2 regions of the Serpentinicella alkaliphila genome follow, and region 2 is predicted to be linked to the other one. Evidence: a T-box and tRNA genes for the amino acid it is inferred to sense, from the RefSeq annotation. Region 2 holds a T-box; the other holds one or more tRNA genes.
The links. The T-box of region 2 lies ahead of leuS (leucine--tRNA ligase). A T-box ahead of a tRNA ligase gene usually reads a tRNA of that ligase, here a tRNA-Leu.

Region 1: it has a tRNA-Leu gene. The T-box ahead of leuS (leucine--tRNA ligase) is inferred to sense a tRNA for this amino acid. The anticodon was not compared.

Annotation. Positions count from the first base shown of each region.
Region 1 covers NZ_CP058648.1:1,221,596-1,228,401, forward strand. The annotation lists rRNA gene HZR23_RS06165 (16S ribosomal RNA) at 1-6, shown strand, start outside; rRNA gene HZR23_RS06170 (23S ribosomal RNA) at 194-3,121, shown strand; rRNA gene rrf (5S ribosomal RNA) at 3,176-3,292, shown strand; tRNA gene HZR23_RS06180 (tRNA-Leu) at 3,382-3,470, shown strand; tRNA gene HZR23_RS06185 (tRNA-Met) at 3,544-3,619, shown strand; tRNA gene HZR23_RS06190 (tRNA-Glu) at 3,627-3,701, shown strand; tRNA gene HZR23_RS06195 (tRNA-Val) at 3,707-3,782, shown strand; rRNA gene HZR23_RS06200 (16S ribosomal RNA) at 4,045-5,554, shown strand; rRNA gene HZR23_RS06205 (23S ribosomal RNA) at 5,742-6,806, shown strand, end outside.
Region 2 covers NZ_CP058648.1:2,782,130-2,788,935, forward strand. The annotation lists gene leuS (leucine--tRNA ligase) at 1-1,650, opposite strand, end outside; T-box leader at 1,698-1,881, opposite strand; gene rsfS (ribosome silencing factor) at 1,901-2,269, opposite strand; gene HZR23_RS14210 (calcium/sodium antiporter) at 2,286-3,287, opposite strand; gene yqeK (bis(5'-nucleosyl)-tetraphosphatase (symmetrical) YqeK) at 3,391-3,972, opposite strand; gene nadD (nicotinate-nucleotide adenylyltransferase) at 3,995-4,627, opposite strand; gene HZR23_RS14225 (NAD(P)H-dependent flavin oxidoreductase) at 4,642-5,721, opposite strand; gene yhbY (ribosome assembly RNA-binding protein YhbY) at 5,814-6,110, opposite strand; gene HZR23_RS14235 (hypothetical protein) at 6,134-6,319, opposite strand; gene obgE (GTPase ObgE) at 6,343-6,806, opposite strand, start outside.

The sequences.
Region 1 (6,806 bases), 1.6 Mb from region 2:
TCCTTTCTAAGGAGAAAAGCTTCTATACTGTTTAGTTTTGAGAGACTTTGTCTTTCAATTAAATAAGAAGCTCAGCAAATGCTGAGTACTCCAATTACACCAAATACAAGACTTGGGTAATTGAAGCATGTTCTTTGAAAACTGCAAAGTGAGAAATAAAGTTAAGTAAAGAAATTTACAAGCATCTTTTAAAGGTCAAGCTAGTAAGGGCAAAGGGAGGATGACTTTAAGCATAAGGAGCCGAAGAAGGACGTGGTAAGCTGCGAAAAGCTACGGGGAGCCGCAAGCAGGCAAAGATCCGTAGATGTCCGAATGGGGAAACCCACTTGAAGTAATATTCAAGTATCTGCTAGTGAATAAATAGCTAGTAGAGGGGATACCAGGGGAACTGAAACATCTAAGTACCCTGAGGAGTAGAAAGAAAAATCGATTCCCTAAGTAGTGGCGAGCGAAAAGGATAAGCCCAAACCGAAAGTTTACTTTCGGGGTTGAGGACATAGCAAAAAAGGAGAGGTATCGTAGTAGAAGATGACTGGAAAGTCAGGCCAAAGAGGGTAAAAGCCCCGTATACGAAACGAGAAGACTCTAAGCTATGATCCAGAGTACCACGGGACACGTGAAACCCTGTGGGAAGCAGGGGGGACCACCCCCCAAGGCTAAATACTACCTGGTGACCGATAGCGCATAGTACCGTGAGGGAAAGGTGAAAAGAACCCCGGGAGGGGAGTGAAATAGAACCTGAAACCCTTTGCTTACAAGCTGTGGGAGCACGTTAAAGTGTGACCGCGTACTTTTTGTAGAACGGGCCAACGAGTTATGATATGTAGCAAGGTTAAGGACTAAAGGTCCGGAGCCGAAGCGAAAGCGAGTCTTAATAGGGCGAAAGTTGCATGTCATAGACCCGAAACCGAGCGACCTACCCATGGGCAGGATGAAGCGGAAGTAAAATTTCGTGGAGGTCCGAACCAATTGACGTTGAAAAGTCACTGGATGACCTGTGGGTAGAGGTGAAATTCCAATCGAGCTCGGAGATAGTGGTTCTCGCCGAAATAGCTTTAGGGCTAGCCTCGATTAAATGAGTTACGGAGGTAGAGCACTGAATGACCTAGGCCTTCACCGGTTACCAAAGTCTATCAAACTCCGAATGCCGTAAACTTAAGATCGGGAGTCAGACTACGAGTGATAAGATCCGTGGTCAAGAGGGAAAGAGCCCAGACCATCAGCTAAGGTCCCAAAGTATACGTTAAGTGGAAAAGGATGTGGGATTGCATAGACAACCAGGATGTTGGCTTAGAAGCGACCATACATTTAAAGAGTGCGTAATAGCTCACTGGTCGAGTGATCCTGCGCCGAAAATGTCCGGGGCTCAAACGTATCACCGAAGCTATGGATGTAGAAATACATGGTAGGCGAGCGTTCTATGTGGGTAGAAGCTATACCGGAAGGAGTAGTGGACTGCATAGAAGTGAGAATGTTGGCATGAGTAGCGAGAGGCAGGTGAGAATCCTGCCCGTCGAAAGCCTAAGGTTTCCTGAGGAAGGTTCGTCCGCTCAGGGTAAGTCGGGACCTAAGCCGAGGCCAAGTGGCGTAGGTGATGGACAACAGGTTGAAATTCCTGTACCACCAAGAATCGTTTGAGAGAAGGGGGGACACAGGAGGATAGGTCAAGCGCACCGTTGGTTGAGTGCGTCTAAGCAGGTAGGGAGAAAAGGCAGGCAAATCCGCTTTTTCATAGATCCCGAGATGTGATGGGGAGCGAAAAATAAGTAGCGAAGTGACTGAATCCAAACTGTCGAGAAAAGCCTCTATCGAGATTTAAGGTGCCCGTACCGCAAACCGACACAGGTAGGCGAGGAGAGAATCCTAAGACGAACGGGAGAAGCATTGTTAAGGAACTCGGCAAAATGACCCCGTAACTTCGGGAGAAGGGTGCCGGGATGTGTGAAGGCTTCGCGCCGTAAGCATAACCCGGCCGCAGAGAATAGGTCCAAGCGACTGTTTAGCAAAAACATAGGTCTCTGCTAAGTCGAAAGACGACGTATAGGGGCGACGCCTGCCCGGTCTTTGGAAGGTTAAGGGGAAGTGTTAGGGTTAAGCTCGAAGCACAGAACTTAAGCCCCAGTAAACGGCGGCCGTAACTATAACGGTCCTAAGGTAGCGAAATTCCTTGTCGGGTAAGTTCCGACCCGCACGAAAGGCGTAACGATTTGGACGCTGTCTCAACAATGCACCCGGTGAAATTGTAATACCAGTGAAGATCTTTGGTTACCCGCGACAGGACGGAAAGACCCCGTGGAGCTTTACTGCAACTTGACATTGGATTTTGATACTACATGTACAGAATAGGTGGGAGACTAAGATACTAGGACGCCAGTCTTGGAGGAGTCGACGTTGGGATACCACTCTTGTATTATTGAAGTTCTAACCATGAGCCATGATCTGGTTTTGGGACACTGTCAGGTGGGCAGTTTGACTGGGGCGGTCGCCTCCTAAAGAGTAACGGAGGCGCTCAAAGGTTCCCTCAGCACGGTCGGAAATCGTGCGAAGAGTGTAAAGGCAGAAGGGAGCTTGATTGCGAGACAAACAGGTCGAGCAAGGACGAAAGTCGGACTTAGTGATCCGGCACCGAGTGGAAGGGCCATCGCTCAACGGATAAAAGCTACCCCGGGGATAACAGGCTTATCTCCCCCAAGAGTCCACATCGACGGGGAGGTTTGGCGACCTCGATGTCGGCTCATCACATCCTGGGGTGAAGTAGGTCCCAAGGGTTGGGCTGTTCGCCCATTAAAGTGGTACGCGAGCTGGGTTCAGAACGTCGTGAGACAGTTCGGTCCCTATCCGTCGCGGGCGCAGGAAATTTGAGAGGAGCTGTCCTTAGTACGAGAGGACCGGGATGGACGTACCGCCGGTGCACCAGTTGTTCCGCCAGGAGCACACGGTGGGTAGCTAAGTACGGAAGGGATAAGTCTTTGAAGGCATCTAAGCACGAAGCCCCCTCAAGATAAGATTTCCCACCCGAAAGGGGTAAGACCCCAGAGAGACTATCTGGTAGATAGGTCGGAGGTGTAAGTGCAGTAATGCATTAAGCTGACCGATACTAATAGGTCGAGGGCTTGACCAAAAAAGATGAAAGCTTTAAAATCTCACTTGTAGTTTTGAGAGAACACTCTCAATAAATCGTGACAATAGCGAAGGGGTCACACCTGTTCCCATACCGAACACAGAAGTTAAGCCCTTCAGCGCCGATGGTACTTGGCGGGCAGCCGCCTGGGAGAGTAGGTCGTTGCGGTTTTAAATATGAATAAGTCCTCTACAGTAATAGGGGACTTTTGATTTCTTCATATCCAATTAAGCTAAGGGATTAATGAAGGAAAAATATATGCCGAGGTGGCGGAACTGGCAGACGCACAGGACTTAAAATCCTGCGGTCCTTCAAGATCGTACCGGTTCGATTCCGGTCCTCGGCACCAGTTTTAAATATGAAACTCAGCTATGCTGAGTATTACACTCACACTAAATCGGAGATTTAGGTGATTGCAATATCGCGGGGTGGAGCAGTTGGCAGCTCGTCGGGCTCATAACCCGAAGGTCGTAGGTTCAAGTCCTGCCCCCGCAACCATAAACTAGGCCCCTTGGTCAAGCGGTCAAGACACCGCCCTTTCACGGCGGTAACAGGGGTTCGATTCCCCTAGGGGTCACCAAATATGGGCGCATAGCTCAGCTGGGAGAGCACCTGCCTTACAAGCAGGGGGTCACAGGTTCAAGTCCTGTTGCGCCCACCATATTAACATTAAGACGGTTTCCAAAATTATACGATTGACATAATTAAATAAAAATGTTAATATATAATTCCGGCTCCAAGAGGGGCAGGTGGTAAGATGAAGCTTAAAAAAAGATTAATAAAAAAAGAGTTGACATAGCAAGTCAAAAATGATATATTAGATAAGTCGCCAAAAGCGGCAGATAAAAAAAGGTCTTTGAAAACTAAACAGTATAGAAAGCCAGCAAGAAAAAAAGCATCAAAAAGATGCAACCCAAAAATTTTTAATTAAGAGTTTGATCCTGGCTCAGGATGAACGCTGGCGGCGTGCCTAACACATGCAAGTCGAGCGAGGAGGAGGAAGCTTGCTTCCAAATCCTAGCGGCGGACGGGTGAGTAACGCGTGGGCAACCTACCCTATGCAGGGGGATAACATTGGGAAACCAGTGCTAATACCGCATAAAGCCGATTAGGGGCATCCCTAAATGGTCAAAGAACTTCGGCATAGGATGGCCCGCGTCTGATTAGTTAGTTGGTAAGGTAATGGCTTACCAAGACGATGATCAGTAGCCGACCTGAGAGGGTGACCGGCCACACTGGAACTGAGACACGGTCCAGACTCCTACGGGAGGCAGCAGTGGGGAATATTGCACAATGGGGGAAACCCTGATGCAGCAACGCCGCGTGAGCGAAGAAGGCCTTCGGGTCGTAAAGCTCTGTCCTAAGGGAAGATAATGACGGTACCTTAGGAGGAAGCCCCGGCTAACTACGTGCCAGCAGCCGCGGTAATACGTAGGGGGCAAGCGTTATCCGGAATCACTGGGCGTAAAGGGTGCGTAGGCGGCCAAACAAGTCAGGGGTGAAAGGCTACGGCTCAACCGTAGTAAGCCTTTGAAACTGTTTGGCTTGAGTGCAGGAGAGGAGAGTGGAATTCCTAGTGTAGCGGTGAAATGCGTAGATATTAGGAGGAACACCAGTGGCGAAGGCGACTCTCTGGACTGTAACTGACGCTGAGGCACGAAAGCGTGGGGAGCAAACAGGATTAGATACCCTGGTAGTCCACGCCGTAAACGATGAGTGCTAGGTGTTGGAGGGAGACCTTCAGTGCCGGAGCTAACGCATTAAGCACTCCGCCTGGGGAGTACGCTCGCAAGAGTGAAACTCAAAGGAATTGACGGGGACGCACAAGCGGCGGAGCATGTGGTTTAATTCGAAGCAACGCGAAGAACCTTACCTGGACTTGACATCCTTTAGACAGAACCTTAACCGGTTCCTTCTCTTCGGAGACTGAAGTGACAGGTGGTGCATGGTTGTCGTCAGCTCGTGTCGTGAGATGTTGGGTTAAGTCCCGCAACGAGCGCAACCCTTATCTTTAGTTGCCAGCACTTAGGGTGGGCACTCTAGAGAGACTGCCGGGGATAACTCGGAGGAAGGTGGGGATGACGTCAAATCATCATGCCCCTTATGTTCAGGGCTACACACGTGCTACAATGGCCGATACAAAGGGCAGCAAGAGAGTGATCTTAAGCAAATCCCATAAAGTCGGTCCCAGTTCGGATTGTGGGCTGAAACTCGCCCACATGAAGCTGGAGTTGCTAGTAATCGCGAATCAGAATGTCGCGGTGAATGCGTTCCCGGGTCTTGTACACACCGCCCGTCACACCATGGGAGTCGGAAGCACCCGAAGCCAGCTACTTAACCGTAAGGAGAGAGCTGTCGAAGGTGAAGTCGATGACTGGGGTGAAGTCGTAACAAGGTAGCCGTATCGGAAGGTGCGGCTGGATCACCTCCTTTCTAAGGAGAAAAGCTTCTATACTGTTTAGTTTTGAGAGACTTTGTCTTTCAATTAAATAAGAAGCTCAGCAAATGCTGAGTACTCCAATTACACCAAATACAAGACTTGGGTAATTGAAGCATGTTCTTTGAAAACTGCAAAGTGAGAAATAAAGTTAAGTAAAGAAATTTACAAGCATCTTTTAAAGGTCAAGCTAGTAAGGGCAAAGGGAGGATGACTTGGCATAAGGAGTAGAAGAAGGACGTGGTAAGTCATGAAAAGCTACGGGAGCCGCAAGCAGGCAAAGATCCGTAGATGTCCGAATGGGGAAACCCACTTGAAGTAATATTCAAGTATCTGCTAGTGAATAAATAGCTAGTAGAGGGGATACCAGGGGAACTGAAACATCTAAGTACCCTGAGGAGTAGAAAGAAAAATCGATTCCCTAAGTAGTGGCGAGCGAAAAGGGATAAGCCCAAACCGAAAGTTTACTTTCGGGGTTGAGGACATAGCAAAAAAGGAGAGGTATCGTAGTAGAAGATGACTGGAAAGTCAGGCCAAAGAGGGTAAAAGCCCCGTATACGAAACGAGAAGACTCTAAGCTATGATCCAGAGTACCACGGGACACGTGAAACCCTGTGGGAAGCAGGGGACCACCCCCAAGGCTAAATACTACCTGGTGACCGATAGCGCATAGTACCGTGAGGGAAAGGTGAAAAGAACCCCGGGAGGGGAGTGAAATAGAACCTGAAACCCTTTGCTTACAAGTTTGTGGGAGCACGTTAAAGTGTGACCGCGTACTTTTTGTAGAACGGGCCAACGAGTTATGATATGTAGCAAGGTTAAGGACTAAAGGTCCGGAGCCGAAGCGAAAGCGAGTCTTAATAGGGCGAAAGTTGCATGTCATAGACCCGAAACCGAGCGACCTACCCATGGGCAGGATGAAGCGGAAGTAAAATTTCGTGGAGGTCCGAACCAATTGACGTTGAAAAGTCACTGGATGACCTGTGGGTAGAGGTGAAATTCCAATCGAGCTCGGAGATAGCTGGTTCTCGCCGAAATAGCTTTAGGGCTAGCCTCGATTAAATGAGTTACGGAGGTAGAGCACTGAATGACCTAGGGGCCTTCACCGGTTACCAAAGTCTATCAAACTCCGAATGCCGTAAACTTAAGATCGGGAGTCAGACTACGAGTGATAAGATCCGTGGTCAAGAGGGAAAGAGCCCAGACCATCAGCTAAGGTCCCAAAGTATACGTTAAGTGGAAAAGGAT
Region 2 (6,806 bases):
AAAAAATCTAGAGTATAGTAAGTGTAGTATTGCATGCTCTACTCCACCAATATATTGGTCTACTGGCATCCAATATTTTGCCTTATCCTTGCCAAACACTTCTTCGCTATTTTTTGGATCAGTATATCTTAAAAAATACCAAGAAGAATCAACAAAAGTATCCATTGTGTCAGTTTCTCTCTTAGCTTTTTCTCCACACTTAGGACAAGCAGTATACATAAATGTTTCACTTGTAGTTAATGGTGATAGACCCTTCCCTGTAAATTTAACGTCTATTGGAAGTTCCACTGGTAAATCCTCTTCTTTTATTGGTACAGTACCACATTTTTCGCAATACACCATCGGTATTGGTGTTCCCCAATATCTTTGTCTAGAAAGTAGCCAATCTCTTAGTCTAAAGCTACTAGTTCTTTTACCAGCACCTAATTTTTCGATTTTTTCTGCAATTTTACTGAAGGCCTCATCTGAATTTACTCCATTAAACTCCTCTGAATTAATCATTATACCTGAGTTTGTATATGCTTCATTTGTAATCTTGAAACTATCATCTGCATCCTCTGGTTTGATTACTGGAATAACCTCTAGGTTATACTTATTCGCAAAATCCAAGTCCCTTTGATCGTGAGCAGGCACTGCCATAATTGCTCCAGTACCGTAATCTACTAATACGTAATTTGCTACATATATTGGTATTCTTTTATTTGTTATTGGGTTAATACAGTATCTACCTGTAAATAATCCTTCTTTTTCAGCTTCTGCTGATGTTCTGTCAATATCAGAAATATGCTGAAGTTTATGGGCAAAGCCTTTAATAGATGTTTCATATTCAGTTCCATTAATTAATTCATCAATATATGGATGCTCTGGTGCTAATACCATATATGTTGCTCCATAGATTGTATCCGGTCTAGTTGTAAATACTTTAAGCTTTTTATCAAATCCATCTATAGCAAAATCAATTTCTGCCCCTTCACTTTTTCCTATCCAATTTTCTTGCATTATTTTAACTTTATCTGGCCATCCATCAAGTTGGTCTATATCCTCTAATAACTTGTCCGCATAGTCTGTTATTTTGAAATACCATTGGCTCAATAATTTCTTATTTACAACATTATCGCAACGCTCACATTTTCCGCTAACTACCTGTTCATTAGCTAGTACTGTTTCGCATGATGGACACCAATTTACTCTAGATTCCTTCTTATATACTAAATCATGCTTATAGAACTGTAAAAACAGCCATTGAGTCCATTTATAGTAGTCAGTATTACATGTTGCTATTTCCCTATTCCAATCATAGCTCAAGCCTAGCAAACTAAGTTGATCTTTCATATCCTGTATATTTTGCTTTGTCCAAATATCAGGGTGAATTCCGTGTTTAATGGCTGCATTTTCTGCTGGAAGTCCAAAAGCATCCCATCCCATCGGATGAAGTACATTGAATCCTTTCATTGTTTTATATCTTGCGATTACATCCCCAATAGAATAGTTTCTAACGTGTCCCATATGTATCTTTCCTGAAGGATATGGGAACATTTCTAAAACATAATATTTAGGTTTATGGTCCTCTGTAGTCACAAATGAATTATTTTTTTTCCAATAATCTTGCCATTTCAGTTCTATCTTTTTTGATTCATATACCTTATCCATTATTTGCCTCCTTAGATTATTTATAAAATAAAAAAACCTTCTAATCATTTAGGGACGGAAAAATCCGCGGTACCACCCTAATTGACAGAAAGTCCACTTTCACAGTTTATAAAGTAACTACACTTAATAGTATATTAAAGGCAAGTTCAACAAGTTGCTCTATCAGTTTCCACCAACCACTGACTCTCTAGTAAAAGCTTATTGTTTACTACTCCTTGACTATTATTTAAATATTGTATTTATTCAAAAATTATATATTATTCTCCAGTATTTTGTCAATATTTATTGTCTTTGCATCCTTCCATATGCCTTCTATATTGTAGAATTCTCTATCTTTCTCATGAAATACATGAACAACTATATCTCCGTAATCAAGCAAAACCCATCTGCCAACATTGTAGCCTTCCTTATGTGCTGGATGAATGTCAAACTCTGAAAGTTCATGTTTTATTTCGTCAGCTATAGCCTTAGTTTGTCTGTCCGATTGCGCGCTAGTAATAATAAAATAATCACCAATAGATGACACACTGCTTATATCAAGCATTACAATATTATCACCAAGCTTATTATCAATTATTTTAACAATTTTATAGGCCATTTCCTCTGTATTTTGAAGCATTTAACTCCTCCTTAAGCTATAAAAATAATTTTGCTAATGATCCTAAATAAACTATATAAATAGATAAAATACTAAATGCAACTAACCTATTAATTTTATTAAATACAATACCACCAACAACTAGTATTGTAATTAAAAGCATAGCAACAGGCAAATCAAAATATAGGGTTTGAGGAATATTATATATCTTTGCCCCAAGCATAATATTTTGATAGCTTACTATTACTCCCTGCTTTGCGATTTGGGCTGATAAGCCTAATACCATTGCCATATTCAAAATATTTGCTCCTATTATATTCCCTATAGATATACCGGCCTCTTTTTTAACTATTGAAGTTATTGCAGTAGTTAATTCTGGTAAAGAGGTACCTAGGGCAATTAAAGTTAAACTGACAATTTGCTCTGGAACTCCTACTATCTTGGCTAATTCTACACCATTATCTACTAATAATTTAGCGCCCACTGTAATTAAGACAGCACCAACACTAAACTTCAAAACATTTTTTACAATAGTTTTTGGTCCAAAACTATGCTCACTGCTATGGCTTATCTGTCTTTTTCCACTCTTTTTAAACTCTGTAACATTTAAAATAATATATGTAATGAAAATCAGTAAAAGTATTAGTCCTTCTCGTGATGTTATTATTGTATCCCTTAAAAGAAATAATACTACTGCTGAGCATGCTAGCATAAATAAGCCCTTTACTTTAAAGTTTGATCCTTTAATATCTATTGGTGATATTAATGCAGTTAAACCAAGAATTAATCCTATATTACATACCACAGATCCAACTACATTTCCTACAGCTACATCATATTGTTCCTGGTAGGTAGCAATTGATGAAACAAATAATTCTGGAAGTGTAGTAGCTACACTTACAATCGTTGAACCAATAAAAACATTTGGTACACCAGTTACCTTAGCGAGCCAAATGGCTGCATCTACAAACATATCTCCGCCTTTAATAATGATTAGCAACCCTAATACAAACAGCGCAAGAATTAATATATTTTCCATAACTGCCTCCTAGTACATTTCATTTTTGTCCATACTTTATCGTTAAAATATATTTATTTATATGAGATATATGTCTACTTTTTAATGGAAATTATATTATATTTTAAACTTTATGAAGTTTTACTAGTAGTTCATTTCTTGCAAAAAATGTATTTGGGTGTAATGGCTTTTCAATATCTATAACATATTTAATTGTATTATCAAGAGTCTTTAAAACAGCCCTATCTAAATCTTCTTTTGCTAAAACACGTAAACCTTCTACTACCTTGTAATCTCTACCTGGTTCAATAAAATCAGCTAAATAAATAATTTTTTCTAATTTACTCATATTTTCTCTTCCGGTCGTATGAAATTCAATGGCATTTAAAATATCTTCATCTTCAATGTTATATTTTCTCTTAGCTATAAGTGCAGCTACTTTTCCGTGTAATAGCTCTTTAGCCTTAATAAAAACCTCATCTAGTTCTATGTTCGCCTGATTTATAAATTCCATTAAACGCTCTTTTTTAAAATCTTTTGCATAGTCATGCATTAGTGCCGCAATAGTAGCCTTTTCTACATCTTCATCATATCTTATGGCCAACTCCTTAGAAGACTCTACGACACCCATTGTATGTATATACCTTTTAGTTGATACTACATTCTCTAAATCCATCTTTATTTGTTTTATTAATTGCTCCGACATAAACTCCTCCATTATGAAATAATTAAATAGTATAGTTATTATTATGTAGATATAATTGGTTTTTATTTATATACTTTTCTACATCCTCATGAACTAAATATTTAATTGTTTTTCCATTTATAACCCTTTCTCTTATATCTGTAGATGATATTTCTAAAGAAGGAACAAGGACTTTTATAACTTTCGCATCGTATTTAGTTAAAAAATACTCAATTTTACTATCTAGCTCCTGATTTGTAAAACCAGGTCTAGTAACTACAACAAAGGTTATTTTCTTAAAAAGCTCATCGTATTCCTTCCAGGTTTCGATACTTAAAAAGCTGTCAGTTCCAGTTATAAAATAAAATTCTACATCTTTCTTAAGCTCTAATAATTCTTTCACTGTATCTATTGTATAGCTTGGCTCAGTTTTTGAGACCTCAATAGAAGATACGCAAAAATCATCATTACTATTTACTGCTAATGTTGTCATTATATATCTATCCAAAGAAGAAGTAATATTTTTATCTTTTTTGTGTGGTGGAGTTCCCGTGGGTATAAACATCACCTTATCCAGCATTAATTCTTTTAAAGCTGACTGGGCAATAAACAAATGACCCATATGAATAGGGTCAAATGTTCCTCCCATAATACCGTATTTCTTTTTATTATCCATCCGTATACACCTCATTAAAGTGCTAACTCTGCTTCACTAACTAACTCATTCATTAATTCTTTAACAGTGACTATTTTATCAAGTTTATATGCATTACTTCCAACAAAGATTAGTCCCTCATCTATATTTCCTTTAACTGCCTCAATTAATGCATCAGTTATACAGTATGGAGTATTTGACGGATTACAGGTTTTTAAACATCCAAGACATCTATTAATCGGAATATTTTGTTCCTTTAAAATACTAGCAAACTTGTTAAATAGACCTCTACCTGGTAAGCCTGCTGGGCTCTTAACTAATCTTATATCTTCCTTTGTAGCGTTGATATAAGCCATTTTGTAGTCAATATGAGCATCGCACTCATCAGTTGCAACAAATCTCGTTGCCATTTGTACACCTGCTGCGCCAATTTTAATAAACTTTGCTATATCTTCCCCTGTATATACACCACCTGCAGCAATAACAGGTATCTTTTTACTATACTTTTCTTCATAGGGCTTAATAGACTCAATAACATCCTTTACTAAAGTTTCAAGATCTGTTTCTTCTTTTTTATGGTTTAGTTGTTCTAAGCTAAAGCCTAGATGTCCACCAGCTTCTGGCCCTTCTACAACTATAAAATCCGGTAAATAGTCATACTTTCTATCCCACATTTTACAAATTAGTGCAGCTGCCTTACCAGTAGATACAATCGGAGCTATTTTTGTTTTAGTTTCTTTAACTAAATCAGGTAACTCCGCTGGTAATCCTGCACCGGATATAATAACATCAATTTTTTCTTCTACCGCTGCCTTTACTATTTCTTTATAGTTATTAATTGCAACCATAATATTTACACCGATTATACCACTTGGACTTAACTCTCTAGCTTTTTTAATTTGTTTCTTTAATCCCCTTATATTTGCTGCTAAAGTATTAGATTCAAAGTCATCTTCCATAAATCCATTCTGTACTCCAGATATAATACCTATACCACCTTCATTAGCTACAGCTGCTGCTAGATTAGATAAAGAAACACCAATACCCATACCACCTTGTATTATTGGGATTTTAGCGACAAGATCCCCTATTTTTAATTCAGGTAACTTACTCATTTGATCGACTCCTTTATAATGATATAAATAAGTATATTAATTATTTTTATTTTGGTCAATGCAATACTAGTAAAAAAGCTAATGCAATTGCACTAGCTTTTAGGTAACTCGATTTTTGGGTTTTTACTCGATTTTCTATATATAGTAAATTTGTTCCCAATCGCTTGAACAAATTCTGCATTTAATAATTTAGAAGTTTCCTCTGCAGCTTCTTGTGCAGTAAGTAAGCTAGTTTCTAGTAAGCTAATCTTAATTAACTCCCGGGCTTCTAGCGCCAAATTCAGTTCCTCAACTAGGCTTTCAGATATTCCATTTTTTCCTATTTGAGTAATAGGTTTAATACTATGTGCAATACTTTTTAAATAACTTCTTTGCTTACCTGTTAACATTTTTATTTATGCTCCTTATGCTTTTAAATTTCAACTTCTTTTCTTAGTTTTCTTCTATGAATTTCGTATTCCTTTAGGCCTTTTTTCCAACCACTTCTAATTTTTTCAGTAGTAGAGCTAATGCTAGTATTAATTACAAAATCATTTTTTGATACGCAAAAATAGGATTTCAGATTCTCTTTACAGTTTTCACAGTTAACACAATTCATAAAAATAATGAACCCCCGTCTCTTTAATCATAGTAATCAAATTCAACATCATATATTTTAACTGTATCTCCGTCTTGTACACCCATCTCCTTTAACTTATCAATAACACCTCTCCTACGTAAGGTTTTTTGAAAATAACTAAGGGATTCCATATCATCAAAATTTACAGAATCAATTAGTTTTAAAAGGAATTTACCCTCTATAATAAATGTATCATTTTCTTTAGTAACTGTAAATTGATATCTATCTTCTTTCTCCAAAGTATATAGTTTTTCCTCTTCAACAATAGGTGGGTTTGCTTTTTCATATTCCTCAACTTCTTTTAGTTTTCCGGAAACTCTAGCAAAAAGATCATCCATACCTTTATTTGTAACTGCTGAAATTGGGAAAACTTCAATACCTTTATTTTTCATATATTCCTGTAGAAGACTGTAATTTTCTTCAGAACCGGGTATATCAATTTTATTTGCTGCTACTATTTGAGGCT